3 regions of the Mesorhizobium sp. NZP2298 genome follow, and region 3 is predicted to be linked to each of the others. Evidence: predicted binding sites of a transcription regulator. Region 3 holds the regulator's gene; each other region holds the start of a gene.
What was found. The regulator LexA, encoded in region 3, represses DNA repair genes until DNA is damaged. The targets are predictions, from matches to a motif close to TGTTCNNNNTGTGTTCNG.
Positions count from the first base shown of each region.

Region 1 (4,355 bases), 110 kb from region 3:
GGTTCTTCCCGGCCATCCCCTATGTAGGTCTTTTTGCCGCCACGTCGAGAGACGCCCATAACTCCCGACAGAAGTCGTTTAACCGCCTTTCGCGCGAACGGGCAAGCGGAAAGAACAAAGGCTGAACACGCTCCTGACAAAGCTGTGCAAAAACTGGCACGGCTGTTTTCAGAAAACTGACTGGCACGTAACCTCCCGGCGATCACATTTTTCCGTAACCGGCTATTGATGGTTGACGCGGCCGGCTCACAGGAGCAGTCTTGGGCAGTCAGCGAAGCCGGCCGTCTTTCGATGGCCTCGCCGCCCCAAGGCGGCCTGCGAGACGCCGCAGGCATTCGCGATTTGCGCTTCGCGACGGCAATGTCGCAACGGACACAGGAGCGGAGCATGACGCCACCGGACAGTCCCCAAGGGCTCCACGTCTCGTTGGAGCCGCGGCAGGCATAAGTGCCAGGGTTTAGCGTTTGCGCCGCCCGGCAAACCGTGACTTGCCGTATTCCCTAAAAATTAGAGACTGCTAGTCGGATCGTCGGCTGACGCCGCGAAGCATCCGAAATCCAACGCCGGCAGTACACTCCCGGCAAAAAATGGATTTGAGATCCAGAAAAGCCCCGTCCGTTTGCCCAAGGCACGGCGGGGCTGTTCTTTTGAGGAAATGGCTGAACTGGCCCTGGTGGAGGGCTGCTCACCTCGGGGGCTTGAACCCGCCCGTGGCCATATCGACCGTGATGCTGCCGGAAATCCTGACATCGGTATCGCCGATCTTGAACGTGCCGTTCCCGTTGCTGGGGAATGCGTCGTCGGGTTCCGGTTGGGGAGCCGGCTTGGCGATGCGATAATCGCCGGCCACGCCGGGCAGGGCGCCTTTGTGCGCCGGCGGTGCGCTGTCGTCGGCGAGTGCCATGCCGCTCGCAAGGCTGGCGAAAGTGAGCGCCGCGGCGGCGATGACGCGATGCGACGTCCTGGGCGAATAAGTGTCGATCATTCCCGGATTATAGGGACGAGCCGCTGCCGGAACCAGACCGGTGTCGTCAAATCTTCGACAACCGCCAGGAATCCGATCTGGCTTGGGTTTATGCCGCCCTTTTGCGCGTATCGAAAACGTGGTCGACAATACCCCATGCCTGGGCCTCGCGGGCGGTCATGAAATGGTCGCGGTCGAGCGTGCGTTCGACCTCCTCATAGCTGCGGCCGCAATGCTGGGCATAGAGTTCGGCCATATGCCGTTTGGTCTTGCCGATCCGCTCGGCATGGCGCTGGATGTCGGAAGCCTGGCCCTGGAAGCCGCCCAGCGGCTGATGCAGAAGGATGGTGGCGTTCGGCAGCGCGATGCGGCGCCCCGGCGTGCCCGCCATCAGCAGGAACGAACCCATCGAGGCGGCAAAACCCATGCACACGGTCGATACCGGGCAGCTGACATATTGCATCGTGTCGTAGATGGCGAAGCCGCTGGTCACCACGCCGCCCGGCGAGTTGATGTAGAGCGAGATCTCCTTGTCGGGGTTATCCGACTCCAGCGACAAGAGCTGCGCGCAGACAAGCGCCGAGACGTCGTCGTTGATCTCGCCATTGATGAAGACGATGCGCTCGCGCAGCAGCCGCGAGAAAATGTCGAAGGCGCGTTCGCCGCGGCTCGATTGCTCGACCACCATCGGCACCAGACTGGCAATACCGCTCATTTTCTTCTCCGATTTACGTGTTCAGGCCGCACGCAGCACAAGGCGCGGTGTGTTCGCCGCGATGGGCTTTCCTGCCCCGCGCGGCCCCAGCGAAAGCCGGCAGCCGGCGCCTGCCATGGCGACGGCAGGCATCGCCTTGCGGGAAAATCCGTCATGGACGATGCGCAGATGCGTGCCGCCCGAAACGGTGCGGGCGAGCGTGAAGGTGACGACGCTATCGAGAGGATCCTGCCGTGCGGGATCGTCCGGCTGCTCTCGCCAGGAATAGCGCAGGAGGCGTTCGGGCTCGGCGTCGAGGATTTCGCATTCGATCGCAGCGTCCATCCCGGCGAAGGCAAAACGATTGCCGATTTCCGGCGTGATGTCGTTGGGCATCATCCAGGCGGCGAGCAGTTCCGGAACCGTCAGCGCCCGCCAAACCTTTTCCGGCGGCTCCGCAAGGTCGTATTCGAACTCGAGCGCATCCGAGGCAGCTTCGCTTTGGCTTTCGGCGTTCATTGATCCGACTTCCTTCACTGATCCATGTCCTTCAAAACCGTCTTCAGCCTTTCGATGCGCTCCGGCCAGAAGGTCCGGTAGCGTTCGATCCAGGAGAGCAAGGGGGCAAGCCCCTGAGGATCGGCACGATAATAGGCGTTGCGGCCGGCCCGCCGCTCGACCACGAGGCCCGCGCCACGCAGCACCGCCAGATGCTGTGAGACGGCCGGCTGCGACACAGTCAGGCCGCTGCGCAATTCCGACACGCTCATCTCGCTTGTGGCGAGGCGCTCGAAGACGGCGCGGCGTGTCGGGTCGGCCAGGGCGCGGAAAATCTCTGCTTCGATCATGACAAAAGCATAAGTTGATACTTATTGATTTGGCAAGTGCTGTTTTGAAACCCATATGAAGGCCCTAGGCATTGCTGCCATTCCTTGACAATCAGCAGCAGTGCATATAGGAACGAAAAGGGAACAAAAACCTTGTGGGAAAAGCCAGCCTTAGCAGGCGGCTGACGTGCGCAGCCTGTAAGGTGCTGCGACAAAAATTTGTTTCGGATGAGCGCGGAGAAAAATCATGGCGGGTAGCGTCAACAAGGTCATTCTGGTCGGCAATCTTGGCGCGGATCCGGAAATTCGTCGCCTGAACTCGGGCGAGCCGGTCGTGAACATCCGCATCGCCACGTCGGAAAGCTGGCGCGACAAGAATTCCGGCGAGCGCAAGGAAAAGACCGAGTGGCACAATGTCGTCATCTTCAATGAGGGCATCGCCAAGGTAGCCGAGCAGTACCTGAAGAAGGGCATGAAGGTCTATGTCGAGGGCCAGTTGCAGACGCGCAAATGGCAGGACCAGACTGGCGCCGACAAGTACACGACGGAAGTCGTACTGCAGAAATTCCGTGGCGAACTGCAGATGCTCGACGCGCGCGGCCAGGGCGAAGGCGGCCAGGTCGGCGGTTATTCCGGTGGCGGCAGCAGCCGTGGTTCCGATTTCGGCCAATCCGGCCCGAACGAAAGCTTCAACCGTGGCGGCGGCGCTCCCAGGGGCGGCGGTGGCGGTGGTTCGTCGCGCGAGCTGGATGACGAGATCCCGTTCTGATCGAAAGCAATGCCGAACGGCTGACGTCGCCAGGTGACTGACGTTACGTGATCGATACGCCCCGAGGGTCCTGATGGACTTTCGGGGTTTTGCGTTGTTGATTTGGCCTGACAGCAGGTGCGATCTGGGACTGAAAGGACAAAGCGGTGAAGGCACGGGTAAAATGGGTCGAGGAGCGCACCTTCGTCGGTGAGTCCGGCAGCGGTCACAAGCTGGTGCTGGGAACGGCGTCCGGACCTGAAGGCAAGACACCGGGCCCGAGCCCGATGGAACTGGTGCTGATCGGCACCGGCGGCTGTTCGGCCTATGATGTCGTGCACATCCTGGAAAAAGGCCGTGAGGCGGTTGAGGACTGCGTGGTCGAGCTCGATGCCGACCGGGCCGAAACCGAGCCAAAGGTGTTCACGCGCATCCACATGCATTTCATCGTCAAGGGCAGGGCGCTCTCGCCCGACAAGGTCAAGCGGGCGATCGACCTGTCGATCGAAAAATACTGCTCGGCCTCGGCAATGATGGCCAAGACGGCCACGATCACGCATGATTTTGAGGTTGTAGACACGTCGGCGAAGTAGGGCAGTAGAGACTGCCGCTCATCCCACCATCAATGCCTTGATGCCGTCGGCGACGAACTGAACGGCCAGCGCGGCCAGGATGACACCGAGCAGGCGGGTCAGGATCGAGCGGCCGGTCTGGCCAAGGATGCGGTCGATGCGTTCCGACAGCACGAACACCAGATAGGTGATGGCCAGGCAGACGAAGATGATGCCGACGAGTGCGGCCTGCGCGGCGAAGCCCTGAAACGAGCCGGAGAGCAGCACCGTCGCCGAAATCGCACCGGGGCCCGCGATCAGCGGGATCGCCAGCGGGAAGGCGGCGATGTTGTGGATCATATCCTTGGTGATGGCGACGTCGCCGATCTTCTCCTTGCGGTCCTGCCGGCGCTCGAACACCATTTCGAAGGCGATGAAGAACAGCAAAAAGCCGCCGGCGACGCGGAAGGCCGGCAGGGTGATGCCGAACACCGACAGGATGGAGGCGCCCGCAACCGCGAACAGCGCCATCACCAGGAAGCCGATGACCGAGGCGCGCACCGAAACCTGC
Region 1 covers NZ_CP033365.1:4,148,268-4,152,622, forward strand. The annotation lists gene EB231_RS20005 (hypothetical protein) at 686-985, opposite strand; gene EB231_RS20010 (ATP-dependent Clp protease proteolytic subunit) at 1,074-1,679, opposite strand; gene EB231_RS20015 (SRPBCC family protein) at 1,701-2,177, opposite strand; gene EB231_RS20020 (ArsR/SmtB family transcription factor) at 2,192-2,506, opposite strand; gene EB231_RS20025 (single-stranded DNA-binding protein) at 2,733-3,254, shown strand; gene EB231_RS20030 (OsmC family protein) at 3,401-3,826, shown strand; gene EB231_RS20035 (MarC family protein) at 3,845-4,355, opposite strand, start outside.
Region 1: the regulator LexA is predicted to act here: its motif matches at 2,615-2,632, upstream of EB231_RS20025 (single-stranded DNA-binding protein).

Region 2 (4,355 bases), 1.2 Mb from region 3:
CCATCTATATCAAGGTGCCCGGCCTGATCGCCAAGGCGCTTGACGCCCGCGCCGCCAGGATCAGCAGCGAGCTCGACGAAGCCCGCAAGCTGCGTGACGAGGCCCAGCAACTGCTCGGCCAGTACAAGAAGAAGCGCAAGGAAGCCGAGCAGGAGGCTGCCGACATCGTAGCGGCCGCCAAGCGCGAAGCCGAAATGCTCGCCGCCGACGCGCATAAGAAGTCCGAAGACTATGTCGCTCGGCGCACCGCGCTTGCCGAGCAGAAGATCGGTCAGGCCGAGCGCGATGCGGTTGCCGAAGTGCGCGCCAGCGCCGTCGATATCGCTGTCGAAGCCGCCCGCGCGCTGCTGGCCGCCAAGGTCGATGTCAAGGCCGGCGCCGACCTGTTCAAGGCTTCGCTCGCGGATGTGAAGGCCAAGCTGAACTGAGCGGTTCTCGAGCCGCCGACATGAAGCCGCCCGGGCAACCTGGCGGCTTTTTTGTTGGGCGCATTGAGCACCGATAATCCCTCGAGGGGGAGATCGCTCGCTCAGCTCAATCCAGCCCGGCCAGGCTCTCTTCTTCAACCACTTCAGCCCCGCCCAGCCTGAACGGCGCGAATGACACCCGGTGCAGCCGTGCGACGGGGCCATGCGCCTCGATCGCCGTGCGGTGGCGGGCCGTGGCGTAGCCCATGTGGACTTCAAAGCCGTAGCGGTCGTGATGGCTGCCGCAGCCGCACATCATGCGATCGCGCATCACCTTGGCGACGATCGAGGCGGCGGCGATCGACTGCGAGCGCTGGTCGCCCTTGATCAACGCGCGGCCGTCGCACGGCAGCCCGGGCGGCACATCGCGGCCGTCGGCAAGCGCGAGTTTCGGGCGGACCGACAGCCCGACCAGCGCGCGCCGCATCGCCTCCAGGCTTGCCTTGAGGATGTTGCTGCTATCGATGCCTTCGGCGCTGATCGACGCCATCGAAACCGCCTGCGCGGAGCCAAGAATGCGCAGGAACAGCGCCTCGCGCTGCAAATGACTGAGACGTTTGGAATCGTCGAGGCCTTCGGGGATGTTGGCGGGGTCGAGCACCACCGCGGCCGCGACCACCGGCCCGGCCAGCGGGCCGCGACCGGCCTCATCCATTCCCGCGACAGGCCATAGCCCGTCAGCCATCGCCTTCGTCTCGAAGGAGAAATCGGGTTTCTCGACGATTTCGAAGAGAAGCGGAGAATCGGAACGCGCGCGAGCCATGTTGCGGCGAGGTTCGCATCGGCTCCGATTCTCCGCAAGTCCCTCCGGGTCGGGTGGGGCGCCGGACCGGGAGGGCACCGTCTGCAGGCCGGGGCAGGCCGGACGGGATTCTTTGCCGTGACCGCAATGAAGCGGCGGCGGCGAAAGGGGGCGTTCAGAGCAGCATCAACTGCTCCTGGTCCTTTCCGGCCGCGACGAACAGGTCGGTGCGGAGCGTGCGCCGCTCAGCATTGAGGCCGAGCCGCTTGGCGGTGATCTCGAAGCGGCGACCGATCTGCCAGGCGTAGGGTCCGGCGCCCTTCATGCGCTTGCCCCATTCCGAATCGTAGTCCTTGCCGTCGCGCATCGAACGGATCAGGGACATCACGTGGCGGTAGCGGTCGGGATAATGGCGCAGCAGCCAGTCCTTGAAGATCGGGCTGACCTCCAAAGGCAGGCGCAGCACGACGTAACCCGCCTCGCGCGCGCCCGCCGCGCGCGCCGAATCGAGGATCCGTTCCATCTCCTGGTCGGTGAGGCCGGGGATGATCGGCGCCACCATGACCGAAGCCGGAATGCCGGCATCCGAAAGCTGCCGGATAGCCTCCAGCCGCTTGGTCGGCGTCGACGCGCGGGGCTCCATGGTGCGCGCCAGCATGCGGTCCATTGTCGTCACCGACAGCGCCACCTTGGCCAGCCCGCGCTCGGCCATGCGCGACAAGATGTCGATATCGCGCGTCACCAATGCGGACTTGGTGACGATGCCGACCGGATGGCCACGCGCTTCCAGCACTTCGAGGATCTCGCGCATGATCCGGTACTGCTTTTCGATCGGCTGGTAAGGGTCGGTGTTGGTGCCGATGGCGATGGTGCGCGGCTGGTAGCCGTCCTTCGACAGTTCCTTGTTGAGCAACCTTGCCGCATCCGGCTTGGCGAACAGCTTGGATTCAAAATCCAAGCCCGGCGACAGGCCCATGAAGGCGTGCGTCGGCCGTGCGAAGCAATAAACGCAGCCATGTTCGCAGCCGCGATAGGGGTTGATCGACCGGTCGAAGGAGATGTCAGGCGATTCGTTGCGGGTGATGATGGTACGCGGCTTTTCAACCTGCACTTCGGTCTTGAAGGGCGGCAGCTCCTCCAGCGAATCCCAGCCATCATCGAAGACATGGCGGCTGACCGGCTCGAACCGGCCGGACGGATTGATGCCCGCCGACCGGCCGCGATTGCGGTCCGGACGGATACGCATGCCACTCTGCTCGATCATCGCATTGGCCATCTCGGCTCGTCCAGCTCCGAAAGCTGCAATGTCGGCGCGCACGATCGGTTCCATCTTGGCCCGCTCCCAGGGACTGTCCATGTTGTTTCGAATCGCTCGGTTCATGAAATTATTCCTATTTTCTCGATGAGAACAAATCAAGAACTTTCTATGCTGCGCTGCAAAAACTGGCGCTGTGCGCTGCTTTCCGCTATTCGGCTAAACATGCTCAGTGTTCTCATTGAAACGCGCAATGACGAGGAGGCTCTCGCCCGTACGCTCAGCTCGCTGATTGGCGGCGCTGTCGAGGGCGTGGTGCGCGAGGTCGTCGTCTGCGACACCGGCTCCACCGACCAGACGCATCATGTCGCCGAGCATGCCGGCTGCCAGTACGTGGCAAGCGGCGGCATTGCCGTGGGGATCCGCCAGGCCAAGGGTGACTGGCTGCTGCTGCTGGAGCCGGGCGCGCGGCTGGTGGAGGGGTGGATCGATGCGGTTGTCGCCCACACGGCGCGGCAAACCATGGCGGCGCGATTCTCGCGCGCGCGGGGCAGCCGCACACCGTTCCTGGCTCGGGTCTTTTCGGGAAACCGTGCGCTCGCCGACGGGCTGGTGATCAGCAAGCGGCAAGCCGCGTCCTTGTCGAAAAGCGCCGGTAGCGCCGAGGCGCTGGCGCGTGGCTTGGCGACAAAGAGGCTCGACGCCGAGATCTGGGTAGCGCCGCCGAGGCAGCAGCACCGCTCGCCAAAGTGATTTTTTGCATATGCTCTGTCTATTGTGCATTGCACAAAACGTGACACGGGGTTAGCCTCTCCCCGAGGTGGTGAATTGGGTTTGGGTCATGCGAGTGGTGAGCACCGATGCGGCATCGGGGTCGCGCTCATGGACGAGGATCCGATGAACCTTTCAACCCCTGACAAATCCGGCGCCGCCAGTCTCGAGGCCATTGCCCGCAATGGCAGCTTGTTGCGGCGCATCGCCGTACGCATTCCGACCTATCTCACGGACCTGCGCGAAAACCCTGCCTGGCTGCCGATGTTCATGCTGGCGCGCACCATGCCTGGGCGACGGATGCATTGGCTGGGTGCAAAACGCGCCCGTCCTGCCGACAATGTTGGGGATACGATGTTTTCCGGTGTCGAGCGGGCGGCGGTGGTCGACGCGCTGCGCTCCGACGGCCTGTTTTCAGGCCTGGTCCTGCCATCGGAAATTCATGAGGAGATCGCGCGTTTCGCAGAACGCACGCCTTGCTTCGGCAATTTCGACCGTCGTCTCGAATTCATGCCGGGCGAGCATGCGCAAGCCGAGAAACGCCTGGCTCGCTCGTTGCTCAGCGGACACTATTTCGAGCGCATCCTCGACTGCCCGGCCGCACTCGCCATCCAGCGCGATCCGCTGCTGCTCGACATTGCCGCGCACTATCTCGGCGGCCAGGCGAAACTGATCACCACACGCGTCTGGTGGAGCTTTCCGACCGGCGCGGCCTCCGACGCCGACAAGAACCTTGCCTCCCTCGGCAAGTATCATTTCGACCTCGATGACTGGCGCATGCTGAAATTCTTCTTCTACCTCAGGCCTGTCGACGCCGACACCGGTCCGCATGTCTATGTCAGGGGCAGCCACAGGCGCCGCGCCATGAAGCATCAACTGACCCTGTTGGTCGGCCATCCCGCCCAGGAGGTGCTGGACGTCTATGGCGAGCAAAGCCCGGTGACTCTGACCGGAGAGGCCGGCCTCGGCTTTGTCGAGGACCCGTTCGGTTTCCACATGGGCACCGTGCCGGCGCGCACGCCGAGGCTGATGATGGAGGTGGGCTTCGGTGTTTCGCGCCCGTCACGCCGGCGCTTCCATGGAGAGCCGGTCATCCGCTGAGCGGGATCAGTCGAAGCTG
Region 2 covers NZ_CP033365.1:5,493,586-5,497,940, reverse strand. The annotation lists gene EB231_RS26665 (F0F1 ATP synthase subunit B) at 1-428, shown strand, start outside; gene EB231_RS26660 (ribonuclease HII) at 535-1,230, opposite strand; gene EB231_RS26655 (PA0069 family radical SAM protein) at 1,385-2,539, opposite strand; gene EB231_RS26650 (glycosyltransferase) at 2,690-3,217, shown strand; gene EB231_RS26645 (hypothetical protein) at 3,362-4,336, shown strand; gene EB231_RS26640 (GFA family protein) at 4,343-4,355, opposite strand, start outside.
Region 2: the regulator LexA is predicted to act here: its motif matches at 2,614-2,631, upstream of EB231_RS26655 (PA0069 family radical SAM protein).

Region 3 (4,355 bases):
ATGGCTCTCCGTGTAGACGACATCCTTGCCCTCGACAAAGCCATTGTCCGTCAGCGCCTTCTTGAATCCGGCTATGGCAGCGTTGAGCTGCGGATGCTCGCCGAAATTGGCGATGCCGATGCGAATCTGGTCGGCGGCGGCACTCCCCGCGCTGACCATCAATGCGCCTGCCAGGGCCAATCCCGACAGCCAAGCGGATTTGGACTTCAACATCATTTCCTCCCAGATTTGATCAGCGCCGCTCATCGGGACGGCAACTGTGGCGATCATGGTCAGTCCATCGCTTCCTGTCAAACATTATATATAATTCTTGCCATCGAGCACCATCATATATAATTTTCACATGCCCGACGATGGACGGATCGCGATGCAGGACCAGAACAACTCCACGAAAACCGAGGCGGCCTATCAGCTGCTGCGGCGCGATATCCTGACCACACGCCTCATGCCGGGCGCACCGCTCAAGCTGAGTGCGCTGCGCGGTCTATACGGCGTCGGCTGGACACCGCTGCGTGAAGCCTTGTCTCGACTTGAGGCCGAGCGCCTGGTTACCGCCATCAGCAATCGCGGCTTTGCCGTGGCTCCGGTGTCGCGGGCCGAACTCGAGGACCTGGCTCGCGCACGGATGGTTGTGGAGATGCCGCTGTTCCTGGAATCGATCGAGAAAGGCGGCAGGGAATGGGAGGACGCGGTTGTCACCGCCCACTACCGGCTCTCCCGCTGCAAGACCGCGGTCGACGACCCCTCGGATGCGGCCGTCGACCAGTGGGACGAGAGCCACGAGGCCTTTCACGGGGCACTGCTGAGTGCCGCGACGTCCAACTGGCTGTTGCGCTTCCGTTCGACAATCGCCGATCAGTTGCGGCGGCATCATCGGTTTCTCGGCCTGGCGCCGACATTGCGGGCGGCCGCCGGCCTCAAGGATGGTTATGGCGAGGCAATGGACGCTCTTCGAGAGGCGATCGCGATCGAGCATCACACCGCGATCATGGAAGCGGCCCTCGATCGCGATGTCGAGCGGGCAAAGGCGCTGATGACGGCGCATATCGGCTATACGCTGCATGTCTACGTTCATAGCGAGGACGGCGGCGCGAACAACTACACCGCACGCGCCGGCAGCCTGAAAGCAATTTCCGGATGACTTCAGCGTTATTGCTCTCGAAGCATGATCGTTGGCGTTTTGATTTCGTTTCGTTCCGCCAGGAATGGATCGAACAACGACGCGATCCAGCCTCTGGACGCCCTCTAGAAACTGATTCCAAGGTCCATCAAGGGTAGGCCACAGGCCATTAACCAAAATGATTTCAATGCTCGCGCTGGCGGCGAAGGCGGCCGATCGCTGCCCGCTGCCGGCGGCAGACAATTTCAGATGCCTTAACAAATTCACTAAACTTTAAACAGTTGCGGAACACAACTGGAACAGATAGTGTTTGTTCTGGGTTTGTTTTTCGATTCCGATTCCCTTCGTTCAATGCCTGGGGGGCGCCATGCTGACGCGTAAGCAACATGAACTGCTGATGTTCATTCATGAACGGCTGAAGGAAAGCGGTATCCCGCCTTCCTTTGACGAGATGAAGGAGGCGCTGGATCTCGCCTCCAAGTCAGGGATACATCGCCTGATCACGGCGCTGGAGGAACGCGGCTTTATCAGGCGGCTGCCCAACCGGGCGCGGGCATTGGAAGTGCTGCGACTGCCGGATTCGATCGCGCCCGGCCTCAACGCGGCAAAGAAATTCTCGCCGAGTGTCATTCAAGGCAGTCTTGGTCAGGGCGGCCTAGGCCGTCAGATCAAGCCGGCGCCGTCGCGCTTGCCCTCTGCCGGCAATGACTACGACGCGGTCTCTGCCGTGTCGATCCCGGTGATGGGCCGTATCGCCGCAGGTGTGCCGATCGATGCCATCCAGCATCAGACGCATTCGATCTCGGTGCCTCCGGACATGATCATGGGTGGCGAGCACTATGCGCTGGAGGTCAAGGGTGACTCGATGATCGAGGCCGGCATCTTCGATGGCGATACAGTCATTATCCGCAACGCCGATACGGCGAGCCCAGGCGAGATCGTCGTGGCGCTGGTCGACGAGGAGGAAGCGACCTTGAAGCGGTTCCGCCGCAAGGGCGCCTCGATTGCCCTTGAAGCCGCCAACCCGGCCTACGAGACGCGCATTTTCGGGCCGGACAGGGTCAAGGTGCAAGGCAAGCTAGTCGGCCTGATCAGGCGCTACTGAGCAGGAGCGGCCGGCGTTTCAGGTTTTTGATAGGGCGGCAGTCCCCTCGCCTCACGCGAAAACTTTCGTTGCGTGTGCCAGGGCCGATAGGGCCCGTCCACGGCGAAGCTGATGGTTGGCGGGCTGGTCGCCGATTGGCGGTCGAAGAAGACAGCGGCACTGCCCTTGCGTGCGAGTTGCCGTTTGGTAACGACGAGAACCAGCGGGTTGTGGCAGGCATCGTAGCCCGTCGCATCATTGACAACGATCAGGTCGGCGAAGCCGCAGGCCTTCCAGGTAGCCTTGCGGTCTTCGACATGCGCGATGATCGCGCCAGACGGATGCCGGGCGAGACAGATGCCCTCCGTGCAATAAAACGGCGCCCCCGGCGGCAGATTGACCGCATCGGCCAAGTCGAATTGCCCGTCCGCCTTGTTGAACATCTCCGGCACGACGATGGTTTCGGACACCAGCGCGCGTTTCCAATTGTCGACGGTGAATTCGTTTGGACGAGCCCGGCTGACCGCGAGTTCGCCGCCGCCGATCGGCAGCGCAACCAGCCGCGCGTCTTCGGAGATCAGCACGTCCGGCGTGCGTGTATCCGACACTGTCAACAGGCCGGCGAGCGCGAATGGCACTGCCGCGAGCCGCAGCCATGTCGTCGCCATCGTCGCGATGACCAGGGCGATCGTCACCAGCAGCACGGAGTGTTGTGAAATCAGCCCGACCGCATCGACGGGGGAGCGTTCCGATATCCACGCCGATATGGCGATCATCGCGGTCAGGCCCTTGCCCATGAGGTAGAGAAAAGGTCCGTCCAGACCGAAGGGCATTGTCAAGGCGCTGACAACCGCCAGAAACATGACGACTGAGACAATTGGCATGACAGCCAGATTTGCGAACAGGCTGAGCGGCGACACACGCTGGAAGTGCCATATGGCAAACAGCGCCGTGGCGCTGCCGGCAATGATGGACGTCATCGCCACCCCTCCCGTGAGCGCGAGGAATTTTCGCGTCAGGAACCCCGGCAGGGATCGCCTTGGCGGTGGCGGTCTTGTCTTTCCCGCACGGTGATCCGCCCAGCCGGCATAGGCGCCGACCAGTGCGGCCGTCGCGGCGAACGACATCTGGAAACTCGGGCCGACCACTTCATGCGGCGACACCACGATGACGGCGATCGCCGAGATAGTGAGGTTGCGCATGGTCAGCGCCGCGCGATCGAACAATACGGCAATCAGCATCACCGCCAGCATGATGAAGCTGCGCTCGGCGGCAACGACGACGCCTGAGATGACGAGGTAGGCGGCGATCGACAACAGTGCCGCGGCGGCCGCATATTTCTTCACCGGCCGACGCGCGGAAAAATCCGGGAAAAGCGCGAAGGCACCGCGCAGCAGACCCATGATGGTGCCGGCGACCAGCGCCATATGCAGTCCCGATATGGAGATGATGTGATAGATGCCAGTGCGCCGCATCGCTTCGTTGATTTCATCGGGAATGCCGGCGCGCACGCCAACGATCAGCGCTGCCGCGATCTCGCCTTCGGCGCCGCCAACAACGCCCCTGATATGGTCGGCGATGGCTTCGCGCGCATTTTCTATCCCCGAAAACAGGCGGGCCGACAGCGGCATCTCATCGTCGTCGGCGGAGATGATTTTTGGATTGCCAAGGAAGAAGCCGCTGCCACCGATGCCGGCAAAGTAGCTGTCGAAGGAGAAATCGTAGCTGTCCGGCCGCACCGGACCGGTCGGCGGCAGCAGTTTGGCATAGCCCGATATCAGCGAGCCGGCGGTCATGTCGTCAGGTATCTTGCGCGCTGAAAGCCGGACCCTTTCCGGCGCGTAACGCAGTTTTGGCCGCGCCGTCGACGTCACGTCTATCGTCAATCGGATGCGGCCGGTCTCCATGCGCTCGAGCGAGACGACGCGGCCGGTCACTTGCGTCGAGATTTCCGAACCCAGCATCCGGGTGCCCGCCCGCCAGGTCTCGACCTTGGCGGCAAGCAGGCCCAGCGCGCACAACAATGCCGCCATGAAAGCCAGATGGGTTTTCGGCCAGGAGCGCGAGACAAGCGCACAGATCGCCATCAGCACGACGATCGCGACGGGCTTTGCGAAGTCAGGCTCCGCCGCCAGCGAATAGTAGCCGATC
Region 3 covers NZ_CP033365.1:4,253,517-4,257,871, reverse strand. The annotation lists gene EB231_RS20600 (ABC transporter substrate-binding protein) at 1-213, opposite strand, end outside; gene EB231_RS20595 (GntR family transcriptional regulator) at 368-1,141, shown strand; gene lexA (transcriptional repressor LexA) at 1,488-2,225, shown strand; gene EB231_RS20585 (ComEC/Rec2 family competence protein) at 2,219-4,355, opposite strand, start outside.